DNA from 4 places in the Paenibacillus sp. Marseille-Q9583 genome. Region 4 is predicted to be linked to each of the others. Evidence: riboswitches for the same ligand, from Rfam matches in the RefSeq annotation. Region 4 holds a riboswitch; each other region holds the start of a gene.
The links. A riboswitch is a leader RNA that binds a small molecule or an ion and turns the genes downstream of it on or off. The one in region 4 is predicted to bind cyclic di-GMP.

Region 1 (5,569 bases), on a different contig from region 4:
AATTTGCTTTTAGGGCCTCTGAAACAATTCTACGCTGTTCAAAGCTATGAACATCTGCATAACCACTCGCAGGACTGGAACGTTCAGGACGTCCGATATATCTCACGCTAGTGTTTTGCGGTGCGATGGCCCGTAACCGAGGTTCGGTATAGCTCCATCCGCCCATATTCTTCGGCTCTTCTTGCACCCAGACAATTTCCTGAAGGGATGTGAAGGAGCTTAAGTGAGCACTCAGTTCATGTTCTGGGAACGGATAGAGTTGCTCTAGGCGCAGTACATGTAGCCATGACCAATCTTTGTCTGAAGCAGCTTCTAGCTCTGTTTGGATGTCGATAGCTACTTTACCGCTGCAGACTACTAGACGTTTGATCTCACCTGGTTTCTGGCCTAGCAGGGGCTCTGCTAACACAGGCTGGAATTGTCCGGAGGCGAGCTCAGTTCCGGCAGATGTGCTACGCGGATTACGAATGAGACTCTTCGGCGTCATAATCACCAGTGGTTTAGCGTCTTCCTGTCCACATAAAGCAGCTTGGCGTCGCAAGACATGGAAATATTGAGAAGCAGTGGTCAAGTTAGCAACGGTCCAGTTCTCTTCCGCGGATAACTGTAGGAAGCGTTCCAATCTACCACTGGAATGCTCAGGTCCCTGTCCCTCATAGCCATGCGGTAACATGACGACGAGATTGCTGCGCTGCGTCCATTTCGCACGTCCAGCGGCAATGAACTGATCAAATATAACCTGACCTGCATTGGCGAAGTCGCCATATTGTGCTTCCCAGATGACGAAGGTTTCTGGTGCGAACACATTATAACCATACTCAAAGCCTAGCACAGAAGCTTCAGATAGCGGACTGTTATATACGCCAAAGGAAGCGCGAGAATTACTTAGCTGATGAAGCGGAGAGAATAACTCTCCTGTCTTGCTGTCGTGCAGCACTAGATGGCGGTGTGCGAAGGTGCCGCGCTGTGCATCCTGACCGCTAAGTCGAATTGGCGTTCCATCCTTCAGGATGGTTGCAAAGGCGAGGGACTCAGCGAGTGCCCAGTCGACCTTTTCACCCTCATTCAGCGCGTCCTTGCGACGCTGCAGAATTCGCTCCAGTTTCGGATAGACTTGGAATCCATCAGGTACGCTCAGTAGCTCACGATTAATCTCTTGCAGACTGGAGATCGGTACGGCTGTAGTGCCTGCCGCTGAGCGATCTGTTTGAAGAGGAAGGAAGGCTTTTGGTTCTTTTTTCTTGTGATTGCCTTCCTTCATACTATCGTACGCACGTTGCAATACGCCTTCTGTTTCAACGTGCATCTTTTGTACATCTTCAGCTGTAAGGATTTTTTCACGCTGTAGCCGCTCCGCATACACCTTGTAAACGGTTGGATGATTGCGTACCTTACCGTACACGATAGGTTGTGTAGTTTCAGGATCATCCATTTCGTTATGTCCATGACGACGATAGCCGATGAGATCAATAACGAAATCCTTTTTGAATTGATTGCGATATGCACTAGCTAAACGAACGGCTGATATACAGGCCTCAGGATCATCAGCATTGACATGGATAATTGGAATTTCATATCCTTTGGCGATGTCACTCGCATAATGCGTTGAACGGGAGTCTTCGCTTTCTGTCGTAAAGCCGATCCGGTTATTAACAATGATATGGATCGTCCCGCCATTCTGATAACCTTGAAGTTTGCCAATATTAAGTGTTTCTGCAACAATCCCTTCACCTGGAAAAGCAGCATCGCCATGCATCAGTACCGCCATAGCTTTACTGGTATCAATCTTCGGCAATCCGGCTGTGCTCCGATCTTCTTGAGCAGCACGAGTGAAGCCTTCCACGACAGGATTGACGAATTCCAAGTGACTTGGATTATTCGCTAGTGTTATTCTTGTGCGTACGGTTTCTCCTTCGCGGACAGCACGATCTGCACCGAGATGGTATTTCACATCACCCGTCCAGCCATAGTTAATGCCTGTAGAGCCTTCGGAAGGGAAAAGCTCCTTGTTTGGAGAATGATGAAACTCTGAAAATATAATGTCATAAGGTTTACCCAAAATATGTGCAAGAACGTTGAGGCGACCACGATGCGCCATGCCCATCAGAATATGCTCTGCGCCGTCATGCGCAGCAGCGCGTACGATTTCATCCAGCATCGGTACGAGAGCGTCATTGCCTTCCAAACTGAAACGCTTCTGACCCACAAAGGTTTTGTGGAGGAAGGTTTCGAATTGCTCTACTTGGATCAGGCGGTTTAGCAGCTCTTTACGTTCTGCATTATTTAAAGGCGCTGGTGAGCTTGTGGATTCTGCCTGTCTGTTCAACCATTTCAGTTCTTGTTCTTCATGCACATGCCCGAATTCATAGGCGATTGTCTTGGTGTAAGCCTGACGCATACGCTGAACTGCATCCCATCCGGTATGCACATCATTCGGCGCATTCTCCCAAATGAGCGTGGCAGGTAGTGCGATCAGATCCTCACGAGTCAGCTCATAGGTCTCGAGTTCAAGATATTTAGCCATGGGATTGTGATCGCGCTCAAGCGGATCAATATCAGCGGCCATATGGCCATATATACGAATATTAGCGATTAGCTTGGAAGCTCTTACTGCCTTTCTAAGCCATTCGGTGTCTCCCGAAATGCGAGGCTGTGGAGCCGGTTCGCTATCCGGTGTTAGGGGTGGGGGACCCGAATTTGTAAAAAGCTCGCGATAATTATTCTCTACGGTGGAAGGATCTTTCACAAACTGTTCATATCTTTCTTGAATGTAGCCTAAATTGGGTCCGTAATACTTACTCCAAATGGATTCGTTATAGGGCTCTTTGGCTGCCATGAATACATCCTCCTTAACGGATGAACTCCATACGTGACATTTTGTGTCAACGCTTACTGGAGCTGTGATGATTGCGGTTTCATTTCTCATCTTATTGTGCTACTTTCCACACGTGTAATCAATTCATTCTTTCGTCCAATACGTTCGCAAAATGGTATGGGTTAGCTTGTTCTAATGAAAAGAACGCTGTTTCTTCTCATTACCCATTCCTAAGGCCCACTAAAATGATTCTAATATCCTTATTTTTAACTAATAGGGAAGGAAGTATTATTATATTGGCTTAATTAATTTTATGAATGGGACGAGTATCGTGTTAATAGGACAAGATATCGCACAAAAGCGCTTCTATTTTTTGTTTTTTAATGGAAAAACTAATCAGAAATCGACACACTTTTCCACTTTAGTATAGTATAATGTTATTGCAGTTAGCGATTTTCATATATTTCAAAGTAGATCCTTTCGCGTAAAGGGTCCAGTAAAAGGTAAACCTGCCGAAAGGCAGGGGCACAAAGTCGCGGGTCTAAGGTAGAAATACTATGACAGCCGGATTGCCTGGGGACGTAAAATCTTAGGAGGAGATTTTTTGGACAAGTCCAACCAGGGAAGCAACAGAGAACAGCAGGTCATTGATCTAGACGTTGAGTGGGTACATTTATTATTAGCAGCTAAGAAGGCTGGCATAAAGGCAGATGAAATTCGTCGATTCTTTCATGAGAAGACAGTGCAAGCCGTGCAGTAATACATTTAGTGCGTTATATTTTGAAAAGGGGCCCAGCGATAACTCGCTGGGCCCCTTTTCGGTATAAAGCAAAATGTAAGTTTCACAACGAATATGATCATTGATTCTGCTAGAATTCAAACGCCTCCGCAGTCCATGTTAGGAGGGTGAAGGCGCTTATGTTTAATAGTATGAGTAGAAGAGGATCTTATCAGGTCAGGTGGAATATTAATCCTTCTGATCAAGGCGCCATTTCTGGTAGTCCAGAAACTCCTTGAATTCGCGTTTGCTTATGCCTGAGGCCATAGCTTCCTGCACCAATCGGAACCATTCCGAATCTAAAGGTGACTCCTCAGCATCATTAGGTTCTCCATAGAGCAAAGCGTGGATGGATACCTGAAGCGCATCGGCGATCTTTTCGATAAACTGGATTGAAGGATTGGATTGGATGTTTCTCTCCACATTGCTAAGATACGACTTAGCAACATCCGCTCTGTCCGCAAGCTCAGATAGGGAGAATCCCTTTTCTAGGCGGAGATGCTGGATACGTTGGCCCATATTTTGTGGCACTATGCTGACGCCCCTCCGTAATTTTTGTTATTAGTATAGCAAATATCAATAAATTCGACAAAGTTTATTGTAAAAAGAAGAGCAGCATCTACTTATCCGCTTTCCGGAATAAGAATCTGCTGCTCTTCGAATGGAAGACTTATTAGATTATTTAGCGGATCCAGCAGTTTGCTTACCTACGAAATCCCAAGTCAGTGTTAATGAATCTTTTTGGAAGTAGTTCTGCTCTTGGCCGTTATCAACAAATTCGAATTGAACGGTGAAGCTATCATTTGTGCCGGCCTTAATTCCAGATGCTTCGCTAGTTCCCCAGATTGCATCAAGTCCAGTGTTTTTTACGAGATCCGGTGTCTGAGTCTTCAAATCGGCCAGGGTAGTTTCCCAAACTACTTTCTCTTCACTACCAGGTAAGATGCCGCTTTTATCTTTATTCACCAGGAATTTAACCTTGATGGATTTTGCCAAATCGTTAGCGCCGTTGTTACCACCTACATCATTAATAGAGGTAGCTGTTTTGAGGAGAATCGAACCGATATCAAGTGTACCGTCATTTTTTAGTTTGAAGTCTCTTTTGATCGTATCGCCTGGCTTCAAATCCTTCAAATCAACGATAACAGAAGGATCTGAGTTCAAATCCAGTGTACCTGCTGCAAATGTAGCGCTGCTTTGTGCAGTGTCACTAAAGTAAGCGAAGGTTCCTCCACCAATCAATGATAAACCCAGTGCTGCTGATGCTACGCCAAGACCCAATGTTTTTTTGATACCCATAATTAAAATTCCTCCTCGGTTTTTGTGGTTTTTTTATAAAAGTTATATATTGTAACTTCCGGTTCGTAAGCGGAAGCGGACAATCAACGAATTACTGTATTTCAGTTGGGGGTGGAGAGGCGGGCAGTATAGCAGCATTTTTCTTTTCGAGTGCAGCTACAGCCTTCCATGACGAATACAGAGCATAGAGCAGGAGCATCAAGCCTGGTACGATCATGAGCATGACACTTCCAGCTTTGGAAACTGCGAAATTCATAGCGTAACCTACGTAAGGTACGGTGACCCCGGTATACTCAGCTACAACATTCGTGGAACTGGTAGGGTTCATATCAGGCGCATCATTGTTATCGCCTTTCGTGCGATACATGGCTTCACCAGTAGCGTTGTTCATTGTTGCTTCTACAACACGGTGAGTAATGAGCAGGTTTTCTTCATTTCTAAAGGTGATAACATCGCCTTTTTTGAAGCGATTCATATCTCCTCCGGGTTTTAAAGCGACAATCGATCCGGTATGAATCCCTGGTTCCATCGAACCTGAGAGTACCGATTTGATCTGGTATCCGAAGAAGGCAGGTTCACCGCCGGAGGCCTTTGATAAAACTACGGCTACCACCAGCAGAATGAATATCACAAGCATGATGCTCGATAATGTATTGTTGATCATTTTTTTAATCCGC
Region 2 (5,569 bases), on a different contig from region 4:
TTTTAAAAGTATGTTTGCCCTTCCAGTACATCAGCAATCTCCATACAACGATCAGAGAAACTACCCAAGCGGTTAAGGTGGCGAGCATCTCGTGGGGCTCTATGAATGAAGTCACACCGCGGGCATCATCATCTGGTCCGGTCGCTATTGCGACCCAGGATCCCGCTGCAGCAAGAAGCCACATCCATAACCCACCTGCAGGATTCAAAGAACGTTTTTTCAGGGCCACCACCAAATCATGCCCAAATCCGATGATGATCAGAGCGATAGGGAAATGTACGACAATGGGATGGATGTGGTTAAAGACTTCAGTAAACATAGTAAAACCTCCATTTTTCAAAGTGGTTGCCTAAGGATTCGTTGTGTTTCAGGAAGGATAACCGTGAAGGTACTTCCTTGATGGAGGGTGCTGGTTACCACGATTCTGCCGCCGTGCCTGCTGACGATCTCATAGGCGATAGCCAGTCCCAGTCCGGTGCCGCCATGTTCCCTTGTGCGGGCTTGATCTACCCGGTAGAACCGTTCGAATAAGTGGGGAAGATCCTCCTCGGGAATCCCGCAGCCCGTATCCTGAATGATTACATTCGCAGTGCCGTTGTCATTCCGGGTAATCCCCAGTATGACTGTGCCTCCCTCCGCAGAGTATTTAATGGCATTATCCAAAAGAATATACAGCAACTGATCAATCTGTTCGCTGTCCCCGATGCAGGTGAAGGCTTCTTTAAGATTCCCTATGTTCAGCTGCAACTGAATCTTTTTCTCTTGTGCTACTAATTGCATTCTGGCGGCAGCGAACGAAAGGGAGTGCTGCAGATCGAAAGCTTCCTGCCTCAGAGGTGGCAGAGGCGAATCATTTCTGGCCAGCTTAAGCAGCTGTCCGGTCAGGCGGGTCATGCGCTGTATTTCTTCCTTCATATCCTGAAGCACGGCCTGATGGATCGGTGGTAGCTTATGGCGTTCCTCCTCCAGAATATCCACGGACAGCTGCAGCACGCTTAAGGGTGTCCTCAACTCATGGGAGGCATAGGCCGTGAATTTTTGCTGCCGTGTAAACGCATGGTTGATGGGAATCATGGCCTTTCCAGCCAATATATATCCTACAACTGTAGCTGCCGCAAGCAGGATAATGGTGATCGCAATGAGGAGCATTTCCATCTCCTTAAGTAGGTCTGCCTGCTTTGTAATATCCTCACCCAGCAGGAGAATATGATTTTTCCGGTCGCCGACCGTCTTGCGCAATACCGCATAAATCGTCTTTTTGTTACCGGAATCCTTTGTTAAATATAAGAATGGTGTATTGCTATGAGCATCCAACTGCTGCTGATAGGACGGCAGCAGCAGCGGGTTGTCTCCCGCAGGTGACTGGACTGTGATTGTCCACAAGGAGTCTGTTATGACAGCGAACTGGTCGCTTTGCAGATACTCCCATTCCATTCTGTGGGTGACCGCCTGCCGTTGTTCACGAATTTCCTCTGCGTCCTGCGCCTGCGGCGATTTATTGAGCCACTCATCCAATGCTTTTTGCCCGGCAGATTCCAGATTATGTCTCTGATCCCTGTGCATCACATCCGTCAGTACCCAATAGAAGGAAGCCGCCATGATGAGTAGAATTAATCCAATCATGGTACTGTAAAAGATGGTTAATTGCCTGCGGGTATTAGGTATCATCATGGTCAACTCCGTTATCTATTAAACGATAACCTCTTCCGTGGACACTCCTAATCAGCCTCACAGAGAAGGGCTCGTCGACTTTTTTTCGCAGCAGCTTGATGACGGCATCGACCGCATTCAGAGTCACATCAGCCTCATTGCCCCACACATAATTGAGTATACGTTCTCTGGAGAGCACGGCATTGGGATGGCGTACAAGAAACTCCAGCAGTTGGAACTCGCGTTTGGTCAGTGTTAAGGGAACGCCGTCACGCTCTGCTTCCTGCGTGTCGGGATTGAGCCGAAGACCATTGACCTCATACTTTGTGGTATATCCCCGGGTTTGCTTTCTGCGGTCCAGGGAAGTAATTCGGGCTAATAGTTCTTCGAAAGCGAAGGGCTTGATCATATAATCATCCGCCCCTGTCAGAAGTCCGCTGACGCGATCCTCAATCTCGCCTCGTGCAGTCAGCATCAGAATGGCCGTGTTGTCATTCAGACTCCGCTGCTGCCGGCATAACTCAAGACCGGTTTTGCCGGGAAGCATCCAGTCCAGAATATACAGATCAAACTCCGCAGTGGAAAACAACAGTTCCGCCTCTTCCGAATTGCGGGCCCATTGCGTCAGATGTCCTGCAAGCTTAAGCTTGTGCTGGATCATGTATCCAAGCTTAGCGTCGTCTTCTACTAAAAGAATGTGCATGATGTCCTGCTTTCTTGTCCTAATATGTTTGGATTATGCAGTCCCGATAGTCATGCTTTGTGGAGGCCTAGTGGTAGTATAAAGTACCAGGATAACTTAAATAGAAATTATCACGAGATCAGCTGAAATACTAGAATTACCAGAAAAGCACAAACAAAATCAAGGAACGTATTCCATAACCTATCTTCAGCGTCTGGGCCAGCAGTTCACCGGCAGTCGCTCCTAATGTCGTGGTGTTAATTTTCATATCGCCCACTTCGGTTATATCATCCTTAAGACACATTATAGCCATTAAAAATGAAAAAATAATGAAATAATACTCATGAGTTAAGCCTAAATAGCTGGATATAGAAGATGCTAAGTCCAAGGTTATTAAAGGAAGTTCTAATTTGAATCTGTCAATAGCATGGAGTTTTCTTCCCTCAAAACAATTTTTGGTTCAATTACAATAGTTCCCTCACTATAGCGAGGAACTGGATTTTCTTATGTTAAGTAATACAGCTACTTCACAAATACTCTGTATAGTTCCAGTGGGGAGGCGCGTTCGAGGAGCATTGCGATGCCAGTTTTTCTTCTAGCAAAACTTCTAACCAATCTTCTAATAACAAGCAAATATCAACAAAACCATAGAAGTAACAATATGCAAAAATATCGCTATTTACTAGCCAACAACTCCCAGTAAAACCTTATGCTACTACTGGTTCGCACTCGTAATACGTAGGCCGGGGGTTCAATTCTCTTTACCAGCATTCTTACAATGCTTATACAGCGCGGTATTCCGGGAATTCGGAGACCGGGCTTTTCTGTATCTTCCAGATGGATTGAAGGGATGGTTATGATGCGGTGTTTAACGATACGACAGCCTTGGGCAATGTTGATTGCTCTTGGTGAAAAACAGTTCGAAACTCGGTCATGGAGAATAACCTACCGTGGAGAGTTAGGGATCATGCCGGGATGGTCAGCTCACGGGGTGTTATGAGGTTACACCGGAGGTGGACCTAAGGGAATGGATAAAGGGGTATGAATATGATTTTGGTGACTATAGTGAAGGACGTTTTGCTTGAAAGCTTGAGGATGTTCTTCCGCTGAGTTTTCCTATCCCGGCTAAAGGTAGATTAAGCTTGTGGGAGCATCCAGATCTAGCCTAAGCGACGAATTGAAGTTTTTAATGTAATTTTCATGTGACCATCATCTTATTTTCAGGTTCAAGGTATATATTGAAGACACCAAACACCCCCCAGTGTTTTGTGGTATAAATCTCTCGGGTCTTGCCAACTCCCATGGTAAGGCCTATTTTTTTGTTCGCTAATTAAATGGGGGAGGGGGGCAGCTTCTTCGCTACTTCACTTAATCTGATACTGCTCTTCATAGCTCTTAAAAGATGAAATATCCAGACCGAGATATCTGCGCATATGAATGGCAGCTTGGGCAGCGACAATGTCGTTTAACAGCAGCATTCGTTCATGGTATCCACGACATATAAATTTGGCCTCTATCCCCGTGTTAAGTCTGTTCTGCTCATAAACCTTGATTCCCCTTTTTCTCATCTCTGAACGAACATCTCTTAGATCTGTTGTAGCAACTGCTGCGGCTGTTTCAAGAACCTCCAAATAGGGGGTGGGTGTTCGTAAATGTGCAGATAGAATGGCGGAATCCCGTTCGAAAGCTGATAAAATCATCGGAAGCAATAAATAAGATTTCACCAGCATGTTGTCCCTGCTTTCAGCTCTATGCATAAATCTCATCACCTCTAATGGGAACGTATATTCGTATTCTACCCCGATATTCCAAAAATAATCAATGGTATTTCTAAACAGCTAGTCCAATGTGATTGAATTCACAACTAAATTAGAAAGAATAAAATATATTAAAATTGTAATAATAAAAAATAATGCTTCAGACTTATATAAAGGGAGAATTAGGATGAAAGAAGAAGGAAGTCTCCGCCGTGGAATGGTATTTGGTTTGATTCTAAGTATTCCATTATGGATATCGATATTAGGTTGGATAAAGTTACTTTAAAATTGAAGGAAAACCTTTGTGTGAAGCGCCTTTAGGCGCTTTTTTTGTGCTTGCTTACGCGTATGAATATCAAAAGGAATTGATTGACAATTGTGGGGATGGAGCGCTAAACTATTATTAGTTCAAAAGTATTAAAAGTCATAGACGATTATTTAATAGGATGCTTAAAATGCTAGTTCTAATCTGCAAGTCAATACATATATTATCATGATAATAGCAAACCGCCTGAAAGGGTGGGACGCAAAGTCCAGGAGTCTAAAGTGTCTTAAATGCGCTATGACCGTCCGACTGCCATGAGAAGGGAATTCCACTTCTTTTTTGGCGGTCTTTTTTTGTTGTTAGGTCCTTTAGAGTTTCTGGTAATTATTCTGATTAAATATAAATCATAGATTTAGGAGGTGTGCTTTTTGAAAAGAAGAATAAAACCGCTGCTTGCACTAGTATTAGCGGGGATATTGACGGTAGGTAGTGGGCTTTCCTCTTTGGGAGCCGGGACTGTTAATGCTAGTTCTACTACACTCGGGATTGCAGGAAACTACAATGTGTTTATCCTAGGGGATGTTACAACCTTTTCGGATACGGAGGGAAGGTTTGCTGCTGGAGGTAATGTTACTTTAACCAACTACAGCGTTGGTGATAGGCTAAGTGCTGCTGAGATCTCCTTCACTGACACACTTGTTGTTGGAGGGAATCTTACTTTCAACAATGGCTCTGTTTACGGGAATATCGTGCACGGGGGAAGTTTTGCAGGTAATGTAACGATTAATAGCGGAGGAACCAGAACTTCGGGAAATCCGATTGACTTTGTGGCCGTAGGCCAGTTTTTGAAGGATAAATCAGCTGAACTAGCAGCAATACAAGCCAATGGAACAACAAAGTATGAATATGGCGGTCTTACATTGACAGGCACAGACCCTGTGGTCAATGTTTTTAATGTTTTAGGAGATAACGTCTCTACTAATCACGGATTCACAATTAATGTTCCTTCCGGCTCTACTGCAATTATTAATATTGATGGTTCAAGCGTAAAAATGAAAAATTTCGCATTCCTACCTAATGGTGCATTGAACAGCAAGAAAATTTTGTTTAACTTTAGTCAAGCCACATATCTTGATATGGCAGGAATAAATGTAATGGGGAGTGTGCTTGCTCCCTACGCTGATGTAGATTTTATTAATGGTCAGGTTAACGGAA
Region 3 (5,569 bases), on a different contig from region 4:
ATTTTGCAGAGGACGTTAATATCGTAAACTCCATGCATTTAGCGAAAACACGCGACGTGAACGTAGTAATAACTAAAGCTTCTAAAACTAAAGGCTTTACCAATTTGATTACTGTTACTCTAAAAGCTGATCGTGACCAAGAGTATCTTGTTGCCGGCACCCTGCTGCAAGGTTACGGAGAACGGATTGTTCAAGTGAATAAGTTCCCCGTTGATATTGCTCCAGAAGGTCATCAAATCTTTGTATCCCATAACGACAAAGTAGGAATTATCGGACTCGTGGGTACATTGCTTGGTGAGAACGATGTAAACATCGCTTCCATGCAAGTGGGACGTAAAATTGTTGGGGGCGCTGCAATCATGTTGCTGACCGTTGACAAAGCCGTTCCTAAGCAAGTCCTTGTGAAACTTGCCGGTTTACCAGAAATTAACACTGCTGAAGAAATAATCCTTCTTTAATCTATAATATAGAAAGGCCATTCCAGAATGCACTGGAGTGGCCTTTCTTTTATTTAATGAATCTTTTTCTTCCTATATTATGAACGAAGGAATTATCCTTCCATCAATATCAGTAAAACCATACTTTTCAGCAAGCTTTCCAACCTGCTGCGGCTCACCGGACATAGACATAACCTCTGGATCAGCGGCTAGTGCAGTCACAGCTCGACCAACATATGTCGTCGATTCACTCATTTTCAGCTCCTCGACTTCTTGCCAATGATCCTCATCTGTATTCATGGCTTCTAGAACCGCTTCTGTTCTCATCCATCCGGGTGAAAGTGGAATAACCGCAATACCGTCATCTTTTAACTCCTTCGACAGACCGAAAGCCATACGTAAAAGTGTATTTTTTGAAAGATCATAATAAAAGTTGCCTAAATATTTATAATGATCCCAGAAGGTTGTATGGATAATTAGACCGCCAGTGTTTCCTTTACGCATGAAGGGAATTGCGTAATAATTCGTGATCATCTGTGCTCTCACACCGGCATTAAACATATTGTCCCAATGAGCTGTAGGCAGCTCCCAAAAAGGCTTCTGCTCGATAGCTAAATCATTGCCTCCCCATACGTTGTTAACTAAGATATCGAGCCGCCCCTGCTCTTCAGCGATCTGACGGATCACTGCTTCTGTTTCTTGATCCTTCGTATGGTCACATCGTATTACCGCACCAGAACCTCCACTCTCTTTTATTTCTCTAAGTACGCTATCTATGCTTCCCTTAATATGTTCTGTGACGGATACTTCTGTGGTCCTCCCTGTAATATAGACAAAAGCGCCTCTTCTTGCTAACTCTAAAGCGATCCCCCTCCCAGCACCTCTGCTGCTCCCGGTAACCAATGCGACTTTCCCTTTCAATGTCATAGCCCTCAACCCTTTCCACATGAATTCGGATTTCAATATTCTGTGAACATTCCTTACGTTTTATAAGTATAGCCCGTATATATGACATCAACTGACATATATAATATAATCATGATTTAGAAATGATTAAAGGTGATCGTCTAAGCAATAATTCGAGGAGGTACAATAGCCTAATGAGAGCCGACCGTTTGTTATCAATATTACTTCTGTTGCAAAATCGTGGAAAAATGACTTCTAGAGAATTGGCCCAAACACTCGAGGTATCAGAACGAACTGTGTTTCGTGATATGGAAGCATTAAGTGCTTCAGGAATACCCATTTTAGCTGAACGTGGTCGTGAAGGAGGCTGGATGCTTACTGAAGGGTACCGAACCTCCCTAACGGGTATGAAGCCACAAGAGATTGGTTCACTGCTTCTGTCCGCTGACGCATCTATAATGAAGGATCTGGGGATACAAGACGACTACTCTTCCGCTCTTCTCAAACTAGAGGCTGCATCCTCACATCGACTTAGTAATCCAGCAAATTACCTAAGCGAGCGTATTCATATTGATGGCGCCAGTTGGCATCCTTCGGATGAGACTTATCCGTTCCTTTCTGTACTGCAGAGAGCACTTTGGGAGGACCGCAAAGTAAAAATCACTTATCTCCGGAGCAACGAGACAACAGTCCGTTTCATTGAACCACTTGGGTTAGTTGCAAAACGCGGAGTATGGTATGTCGTAGCCAAAAGCAAAGATGAACTACGAACCTTTCGTGTGTCCAGATTAGTTAACGTTGAGGAGACTCATGAGTGGTTTAAAAGACCTGATGCCTTTGATTTAAAACAGTACTGGGAAGAGTCCACCACGGCCTTTAAAGCAGCACTGCCAAAGTATCAAGTAAAGCTAAGGGTTAGAACATCTGTCTTAAAAGAATTACAGCGAGAACGATTCGTCTCTGTCCAATTGATAGAGCCAACTAGCAATGCAGAGTGGGTGAACGTAGATGCCGAATTTAATACGATCGAGTCGGCCTGCCGGATAATCCTTTCTTTTAGTCCCTCGGTTATTGTACTTTCACCGCAAGAACTTTTAGAGATGGTAAAGTCTGCTATCGCAAAAATTTCAGCTATTTATGAGGATTTTTGACACGAAATCTAAAGAACTACTCCGAAAAGAAGATTTATGTCAGTTCTTACTATAGACCAATCACCCTTAAATCCCATATAATAACACCAATACATAATATTAATAAGGAGGACATTATACCAATGAACTGGATGCATAAACTTCCGTTAAAACAAAGAATTGTTGCCGGATGTTACCTCGTTGCCGCACTATTTGCCATTCCTGTTTTAGTTACTTTTATGATCTTAGGCAACATTATTTTGGGTATTGTTCTGATCGTAGTTCTTGCTGCTCTAACTTTCCCCGTGGCCCGCTTTATCGAGAGAACGCTTACATCTTCTTTTGATGACATCGCGAATGTATCTCATAGTATTTCAAAAGGGGATTTTACTAGTAGAGCCGACGAGAACGGGTCTATGGGGGACGTAAGTCGTTCCTTTAATACTATGATTGACAAGCTCAAAAAGATTTTGACAGAAGCATCACAAATCACTCGTCAAGTTATGGATGCAAGCCGTGGAATCGAAGATAAGAATCAGAATTTGAAAATTGTCATGGCACAGGTAGCCTCTTCGTCTAACGAGCTAGCTCTTGGTGCAAATGAAATATCTACGGATATCGCTGAAATGACAGAATCCATTAAAGATATTGAGAATAAAGTATCCAATTATACGAATTCAACGAAAGAAATGAACAGACGTTCAATACATACATTAGAACTAGTTGAACAAGGACGGCAGTCCGTTGATACTCAAGCTGAAGGCATGCGCAAAAACATCCAGGCTACTCAAAAAGTAGCTGATACTATCGAAGCCCTGTCTCATAATGCTCGCGGAATTACGATGATTACAAAAACCATCACAGAGATCGCTGAGCAGACCAACCTCTTATCGCTGAATGCCTCCATCGAAGCTGCACGTGCAGGAGAGCATGGTCGAGGTTTTGCTGTAGTCGCACAGGAGGTTCGTAAACTTGCCGAGGAATCAACAGCTTCAACGAAGGAAGTCTTTGGCTTAGTTCGGAGCATCGAAACTGATATCAAACAAGCGATTGACAATATCGCTATCAACGAAGAAGTCGTACAGGTACAGAATGAGATGATCACTCAATCTGCTCATATCTTTGCTCAAATTGTGCAAAGTGTGCAGTATATTACCGAGCAAATCTCTTCCTTCTCTGCTGAAAGTGATCTGATGTTAGAAAGTGCCTTGAAAATCTCAAGTGCAATAGAGAATATCTCTGCAATCACACAGCAAACCGCTGCCGGCACCGAGGAAGTATCCGCCGCTATGAATGAACAAATTAATGCCCTGCAGTCCGTCGCTGAAGAAACGGAGAAAATGACACAGGCTGTATTTAATCTACAGAAGACTATCCATATTTTCAAGTTTTAAGTCATTTGCAAATCATATAAACAAGTCCAAAAACTCCTTCTAAGTTTTGACTTAGGGGGAGTTTTTTTATATCTATTATTTCATAGGTTGGACAAGACTTTCGTCAAAATTCGAGTTAATTTGCGAAAATATATTGACAAAGGTTCTCTAGGAATATATTGTAAAGGAAAATTCTTCTTATAAATTTTAAAATTAATATTGGCAAAATCTTCGAAAGAGGATGACGCAAAACCATGGATCTACAGCCTCATTTATATCAGAGGCCATGACTGCCAGGTTGCAGAAAACCAAGACGACTGAACAATTGTTCAGTCTCTATGGCGATTTATGCCACCAACCTGTGCCCTAATTCAGAGCACAGGTTTTCTAATGTTTGATTTTAAAATAACAATCAACTTGTGAGGTGTATTTTTTGAAGACAGTCGCAGATTACATGTCGGAAGCACTACGGAACCTAGGTGTTACCCATTCCTTTGGTATTATCGGGAAATCCATTTGTCCTATTGTTCTTAAAATGGTAGATTACGGTATTGAATTTATTCCTGGGAGACATGAGTCCAGTTCCGGCTTCGAAGCAGCCGGGTATGCGCTTAAAACTGGAAAACTAGGTGTAGCTTTTGGTACTTCAGGTCCTGGTGGAACAAACCTATTAACTGCAGCAGCACATGCTAAGGCTAACAACCTACCTGTCCTATTTATTACTGGCCATCAATCTATTAAAGAGCTTGGAATTCCCCAATGTCAGGACTCTACCTCTTTTCTAGCTGATTTAGCTGATATGTTTAGACCTGCCACCTTATATAGCAAGCTTATTGAACGTGGAGATCACTTTAACACAATCTTTAATCATGCCATATCCATTGCCTTGAGCGGTAATCGTGGTCCAGTTCACCTTTGTATTCCCTTTGATGTACAAACGGAATTGCTAGAGGAATGTAATATTGTAATCCCTGAACGCGAATCACTGGTTAGCCATGCTAATATCGACCGAGTACTTGATGCTATAAATAACTCTAAGAATCCAATAATTATCGCGGGTAAAGGCGTTAACCGCTCTGGAGCACATAGTGAGCTAATTCAATTAGCGGAAACATTTAATATTCCTGTAGTTACATCTCCAGGTGGTAAAGGGGCTATAGCTTGGGATCATCCACTCTATCATGGTCCAATTGGAGTAGGCGGTTGTACCCATGGGGATGACTTGCTGAATCAAAGTGATCTATTTATCGTTCTTGGCTCACGTTTAAGTGATATGACTATTTGTAATCTTAAAAGGGAAAATCATCCTGCAACATTAATTCAGTTTGATAGCGATCCGACTTTTGTCGGAAAAATATTGTTCTCTAAAACGATTCCAGTGACTGGAGATCTACGCGACAATCTAGTTTACTATCTCAATAATATTGACACGAACAACATCACAAAACGCGAAGCACCGACAAATTCTGATTATACCGAAGAGCCTCCGATTTTACCAAACCTTTCACTTGCATCGGTCTTGAGTACGATGAGTGATTTGATTCCTTATAACAGCACAGTCTTTGTTGATGATGGTAGTCACGGTTTCCATGCTGCGAAATGGTACAAGGTTAAAAAACCGGGCAGTTTTGTTTTCGATGCTTACTTTGCTTGCATGGGTAATTCCATTGGGATGGCGATTGGTGCAAAGGTTGCTGCTCCAGAAGAAACGATCTTCTGCATT
Region 4 (5,569 bases):
GGATCTTATTTAGCTGATAGGTGATCGTTAATTCCGGCTGGGTCTTTCCATTCAAGCCTGCAGGCAAGCTCTGAAGAGCCGATGATTTGAGCGCTGAAGAAGGAACATTAAATACCTTCTTACTGCCAGAAGTGCCACTCGCAGCGAACTCAGCTGTTGAGCCATCATGTTGTCCCAGATTCCAGATCACAGTACCATCCGGTATTTCTGCTGCAACATCACTTCCTGTAGCTAATCTTGGTATATTGGCACCTACCTTATAATCGTTCGTCTTATTCGTTCCGAAAACAGAGACAGACAACAGAAACAAGACGGTTAATGCGGTGAATTTCAGTAATAACAGTAATGGTTTGTTTGCAGTTATCCTATTTTTTCTATTAGATATTCTCCTCGTTATTCCCATCCATAGGTCCTCTCTTTCTTCCGGAATGTCTAGCCCTATCATTTCATTAGATTAAGGAAGGAACAATGCCCCTTGTGGAATCACCTGCTGCTTCTGGCTGGAACTCTCCCACAGCAAGCGAAGATTAGCATCTCCTTCATTCTCATAATATTCAATTTGGATATCATAAAGTGTTCCGGCTGTGAGCGGGATACTTCCTTTATGAAGGGTTGCACTTTGATTTTTCCAATTATCGATGATCAGCTTTCCGTCAATCCAGACACGGACTCCATCATCAGAGGATGCCGAAATCGTATATTTTTCACTGAATTTGGGTTTGAGCTTCCCTTTCCAGCGAACAGAAAAATGATCTTCATCTATCTCCTGTGCAGGTGACCCGCCATGCCAATTAAAATCAATCTTACGATCATCGCGGATAAGTACCGCTTCTCCCTCTAAATCAGTATTGTTATAGTATTCTCCAGTTAAACCCGCTAGGGTTACCGGGATTACCGGTGCTATCGAAGGGCCTCCTGTTGTGAGAACGTAATCCTCTCTCGATACTATAAACGAGTCATTCATAAAGCTTTTAATTGACTGTAGCGTATTATTTTCTGTTAGTAATTTTCCCCAAGTCATCATATAGACCCATTTATTTTGTTTCTCAGTTAATACATCCGGGTTCGGCAGCTGTCCACTCTCCCCGATTCCGATAGGTTTACCTTCGCCCAGTGTGAGCAGATCCTCATAGTAGGACTGCTTATAATCGTTATTGTAGATATCCGCAGCCAGAACATCGACTTTATCCGAAGCGGGGTAATATGCAGCATAAGGATCTGCCCATTCATTCGGCGCATTTGGATTCCACACCCACAGTAGATTATTTAGCTTGTGTGTGTTTACAAAACGATCATAGACAATATTCCAAAGCGCTGAAAAATTGTCCTTTTTCCCCCACCAAAACCAACCGCCGTTCATTTCATGGTATGGTCGCCATAAGACTGGAACTCCGGCATCACGCAGTTGTCCCAAATAGCCCGCGATCTCGTCTAGATCAGAGATTAGACTCTTATACTGAGCCGTCCCAGGCGTAACATAAGCATTAAACTTCTCTTGACTGAGACTTCTGTTTACATTGGACCATTCCGGAGAAGTCCCCGGCAAACTCTGATGGAATGTCATGGCTACAATGCCACCCTCTTGATGCCACTCAATTGCACTGTCTAAAACAGCTTGTCGCTGTTCTGCGATCGTCCCTTTGGGTTGATTATTAATTGCCCCCAATTCATAACCATGTAGAACGGCATTTTGTCCCGATGTATTCTTCAGCTTATGAACCAGTTCATCTGGACTTTCTAGATAATCATGCTGGCCAGACAGGATTCCTTTGCCACGTAGATTCACCAAATTACTCAGCAGTTGCTTGGCTTCTTCAGAAGCTGATGGATTGCTTGGTATAGCCGGAGGAAGAGAGGAAGAAACACTCATAGCCTTCGGAAGACTCTTAACCTCTCCCCAAGGCAGCAAGGAAAAAATAATAAACACCGGTAATATAGTAAACAACAATCTGTTTTGCTTATAATATTTACGCAAATAAATCCTCCTTTCGGTAGCTGTACTGCCTCCACAGGTGCTAAATAAACATACCTGTTATCGGACAATCGTCTTCTGACCTAATGAGGACTATAGCTTAGTAGCTCTGCAACAATAACGCAGAGCCACTAAGGATCGACCTTTAATTTTCATCAATCAGGAGACATCCGGAAGAAAAAGGGCACTTGCTGGAACTGTCTCTTTAGCTTGACTAGCACTTTCCCACATCAAGCGGACTCTCGCATCGCCTTCATTCTCGTAATACTCCACCTTGATATCGTATAGCTGGCCAGCCTTCAGCGTTATATTCCCCTTACGCTCAGTACCACTTTGCTTAGTCCAACTATCAATCACGGATTGCCCATTCACCCACACTCGGATGCCATCATCTGAGGTAGTGTAAAATGTATATTGCTCATCATATAATGGCTTAATTTTACCGCTCCAACGTATGGAGAAACGATCAATCCCGAGGGTGGCATCCGGCGATCCTTGCCGCCAATTGAAATCGATAATTGCATCAGTTCTAGTAAGAGCTGCTGCTCCCGACAGCTGGATGTTGTTATAATATTCACCTGCAAGCCCCTTCGCAAGAGGAATTGCTGCCTCACCCTCTTCTTCGGGAGGTGCCGGCACTGGTGCTGCGCTAGGCGTGGGTGCCAAGCTATCATTTAATTTATCTCTAGTCAGGGTATAGTTGCTATTCATAAATGTTTTGATTGTATCTGTACTGTTATTCTCGTAAAGCATTTTTCCCCAGCTCATCATATACGTCCATTTACTTTGTGTTTGCTGAAGCTTCTCCAGATTTGGCATTTCACCATTCTCCCCGATCGCAATCGGTTTGCCAGCGGCTAGAGTCAACAAGCTGTCATAGTATTTTTGCTGGTAATCATTTTCGTATATATCTGCTGCCAGAATATCTACTTTATCTGCTCCTGGATAAGTTAACGCATAAGGATCTGACCAAACATTCGGAGCATTCGGACTCCATACCCATAACAAATTATTTAATTTATGAACGTTAACAAAACGGTCATACATAATATTCCAAAGTTTAGAAAAGTTATTTTTCTTCCCCCACCAGAACCAGTTTCCGTTCATTTCATGATAGGGTCTCCAAAGCACCGGAACATTGGCATCGCGCAAGCTTTTTAAAGAGACTGCCACCTTATCAAGTTCAGCGATCAGACTGTTATATTGCTTGGTACCCGGTGTAACGTAACTATTGAACTCATTCTGACTAAGTGTTTTTTTCACATTATCCCAGTCATAAGAGGTGCCCGGCAGGTTAGCATGAAAAGTCATAGCTACAATCCCGCCCGCTTTATTCCAGTTGATGGCGCTGTTCACCACATTTTGACGCTGCCAGGCCATCGTTCCGTCTGACTGACCGCTGATCGCGCCCAGTTCATAACCATGAAGAGCCGCATATTGTCCGCTGGTTCCCTTCAGCATATTGTTAATTTCATCTGGACTTTCTAAATAGTCGTGTTGGCCAGCAATAATACCTTTTCCTGAAATTGAGTAAAAATAGTTAAGCAGCTTTACGGCTTCAGGTGAGGCTCCTGGGGTAACTGGCGTTCCAGAATTTGAAGCAGCTATGACAACAGACGGCGAAATTCCAACAGTAAGCGGAAGTGCAGTCAGAAACAAGACGAGTGACAGAAATGCGCCAAATAATCGATACGTACGGTAAGCTTTCAAAATAATCTCCCTTTCGGTAGCCAGGCTGCCACTCTTTCGAAGGCCCTATAGCTTTGCGTCCCTACCTTTCGATAGGTTTGCCTTTTCAATTTAAGAGAAATAATCTCTCTTACCGTAAGTATCGACGACAATTAATGATATATTTAGTGTTTTTATGACTTTTTTTGATAATTGAGTCAATTTACCTGTTTCAAGAAATTTTGGATTGGTTAAATAGATAGGTTAGACCTATGAAATGAATTGTTGTAGTTCTATATCATTCCAGTCTAAAGTAATACGAATGTTATCTTCTTCTACTAATTCAGAACCCGTCTGTACCTCTATAAACTCGACATCCGTCAAAGCAAGGATCGCGTGTTTCGTTCCTTCCGGTATACGTACCACGTCCCCAGCCTTCACATTATGTTTTTTCTCATTCAGCACAATACTTGCTTCTCCGCTGACGATTGTCCATATTTCACTACGCTTGCGATGTAATTGATAGCTGATATTATTCCCCTCAGATATAAAAATCCGTTTGGTCAGCACTTCATTGCCTTCATCATATTTCACATAATCAATAACTTTGTAATGACCCCAGCGGCGTTCCTCGTACATCGGTCTTTGTTCAAAGGTCTTCAGCACTTCTTTAATCCGTGGGCTCTCAGCTTTATGGGTAACTAGAATCCCATCCGGGCTAGCCGCAATGATCAGATCCTTCGCACCAATTACCGTAATCGGAATATCCAGCTCATTAATCAAGCAAGTCCCCTCAGAATCCGCCGTTACAAAACCTTTTCCTACATGCTTGCTGCTCATTTCCTCTGTCAGCGTATTCCACGTTCCAAGATCCTTCCAGAATCCATCATACGGCTGTACTACAATATGTTCTTCTTTCTCCACCACTTCATAATCAAAGCTGATGGAAGACAATAGCTTATACTGCTTCTGCAATTCTTCATATCCTAAAGGCAACCCTTTACGCTGCAAAATATCTAACAAGTACCCTAAGCGGAAGGCAAACACTCCACAATTCCACAATGCATTTTGCTCGATGAGCTGTTCTGCTTGTATACGGTCTGGTTTCTCTTGAAAGTGACTCACCTTCATAAAACCATTTCCCCCCGCCTCTTCGGTGGTAGGAATAATATATCCGTATTTCTCTGAGGCATGTTCAGGAACAACACCCATTAGTGCCAGATTTGCTCCACTTTCCAGCATGATCCCCTCAAGCATAGCTATGGTATCGAAAAAGGATGCTTCTACATAAGGGTCAACAGGCAATATTGCTACCGTCTCTGCTGGAGAAACACCTGCCACTGAATAAAGATAGGTAGCTGTTAAGGCGATAGCCGGAAAAGTATCCCGACGCTCCGGTTCAACGATAATTGGCACATGACTTCCCAGTTGGCTTTGTATCATTTCTACTTGGCCGCGGCCGGTGGCCAGATAAGATGATTCTGCCATCCCCGCTTCCTCCAGCTGTCTCCAGACACGTTGTACCATGGATTCTGGTTCACCTTGAGGGCTTTCAAGTACCTTTAGAAATTGCTTTGAACGTGAGTCGTTGGACAACGGCCATAACCGTTTACCTGAACCGCCTGATAGAAGTACCATTTTCATAGAATGAACCCTCCTTGAATTATGGAAATCGAGCATATTTGAATTGTTTTCAAAACGTCAGCTTCCACTTAGCCTTATTTCGAGCAGATGCACTAAAAAAATTTGTTAGGTAGAAACCACTCCAAGGGATTTTGGACTTCCTATCGCTGTTATCCTCAGATTTCCTTATTGAACCGCTTCTAGCGGTAGAAATCCGAGGATAGCATATGCTTTCGAAGCTAGCTTTCCTACGGAAATCTTTCGGGCGAACACTCCGTTTCTACAGTTCCAAATTCCCTTTCCGTT

Region 1: another riboswitch for cyclic di-GMP. It lies ahead of ACWNM1_RS03605 (anti-repressor SinI family protein); the one in region 4 lies ahead of ACWNM1_RS02335 (glycosyl hydrolase).
Region 2: another riboswitch for cyclic di-GMP. It lies ahead of ACWNM1_RS18335 (choice-of-anchor A family protein); the one in region 4 lies ahead of ACWNM1_RS02335 (glycosyl hydrolase).
Region 3: another riboswitch for cyclic di-GMP. It lies ahead of ACWNM1_RS11215 (thiamine pyrophosphate-binding protein); the one in region 4 lies ahead of ACWNM1_RS02335 (glycosyl hydrolase).

Annotation. Positions count from the first base shown of each region.
Region 1 is NZ_CDRJTB010000004.1:85,570-91,138, forward strand. It holds gene ACWNM1_RS03600 (2-oxoglutarate dehydrogenase E1 component) at 1-2,836, opposite strand, end outside; cyclic di-GMP riboswitch class I at 3,308-3,392, shown strand; gene ACWNM1_RS03605 (anti-repressor SinI family protein) at 3,420-3,575, shown strand; gene ACWNM1_RS03610 (helix-turn-helix domain-containing protein) at 3,783-4,112, opposite strand; gene ACWNM1_RS03615 (TasA family protein) at 4,272-4,892, opposite strand; gene sipW (signal peptidase I SipW) at 4,984-5,569, opposite strand, start outside.
Region 2 is NZ_CDRJTB010000041.1:144-5,712, reverse strand. It holds gene ACWNM1_RS18360 (DUF2231 domain-containing protein) at 1-319, opposite strand, end outside; gene ACWNM1_RS18355 (sensor histidine kinase) at 337-1,671, opposite strand; gene ACWNM1_RS18350 (response regulator transcription factor) at 1,658-2,353, opposite strand; gene ACWNM1_RS18345 (hypothetical protein) at 2,490-2,600, opposite strand; gene ACWNM1_RS18340 (hypothetical protein) at 3,697-4,089, opposite strand; cyclic di-GMP riboswitch class I at 4,581-4,671, shown strand; partial or broken gene ACWNM1_RS18335 (choice-of-anchor A family protein) at 4,783-5,569, shown strand, end outside.
Region 3 is NZ_CDRJTB010000018.1:68,135-73,703, forward strand. It holds gene serA (phosphoglycerate dehydrogenase) at 1-458, shown strand, start outside; gene ACWNM1_RS11200 (SDR family NAD(P)-dependent oxidoreductase) at 531-1,364, opposite strand; gene ACWNM1_RS11205 (helix-turn-helix transcriptional regulator) at 1,538-2,494, shown strand; gene ACWNM1_RS11210 (methyl-accepting chemotaxis protein) at 2,617-3,867, shown strand; cyclic di-GMP riboswitch class I at 4,058-4,152, shown strand; gene ACWNM1_RS11215 (thiamine pyrophosphate-binding protein) at 4,271-5,569, shown strand, end outside.
Region 4 is NZ_CDRJTB010000002.1:118,775-124,343, reverse strand. It holds gene ACWNM1_RS02345 (discoidin domain-containing protein) at 1-403, opposite strand, end outside; gene ACWNM1_RS02340 (glycosyl hydrolase) at 455-1,975, opposite strand; gene ACWNM1_RS02335 (glycosyl hydrolase) at 2,132-3,682, opposite strand; cyclic di-GMP riboswitch class I at 3,695-3,774, opposite strand; gene ACWNM1_RS02330 (sugar phosphate nucleotidyltransferase) at 3,911-5,284, opposite strand.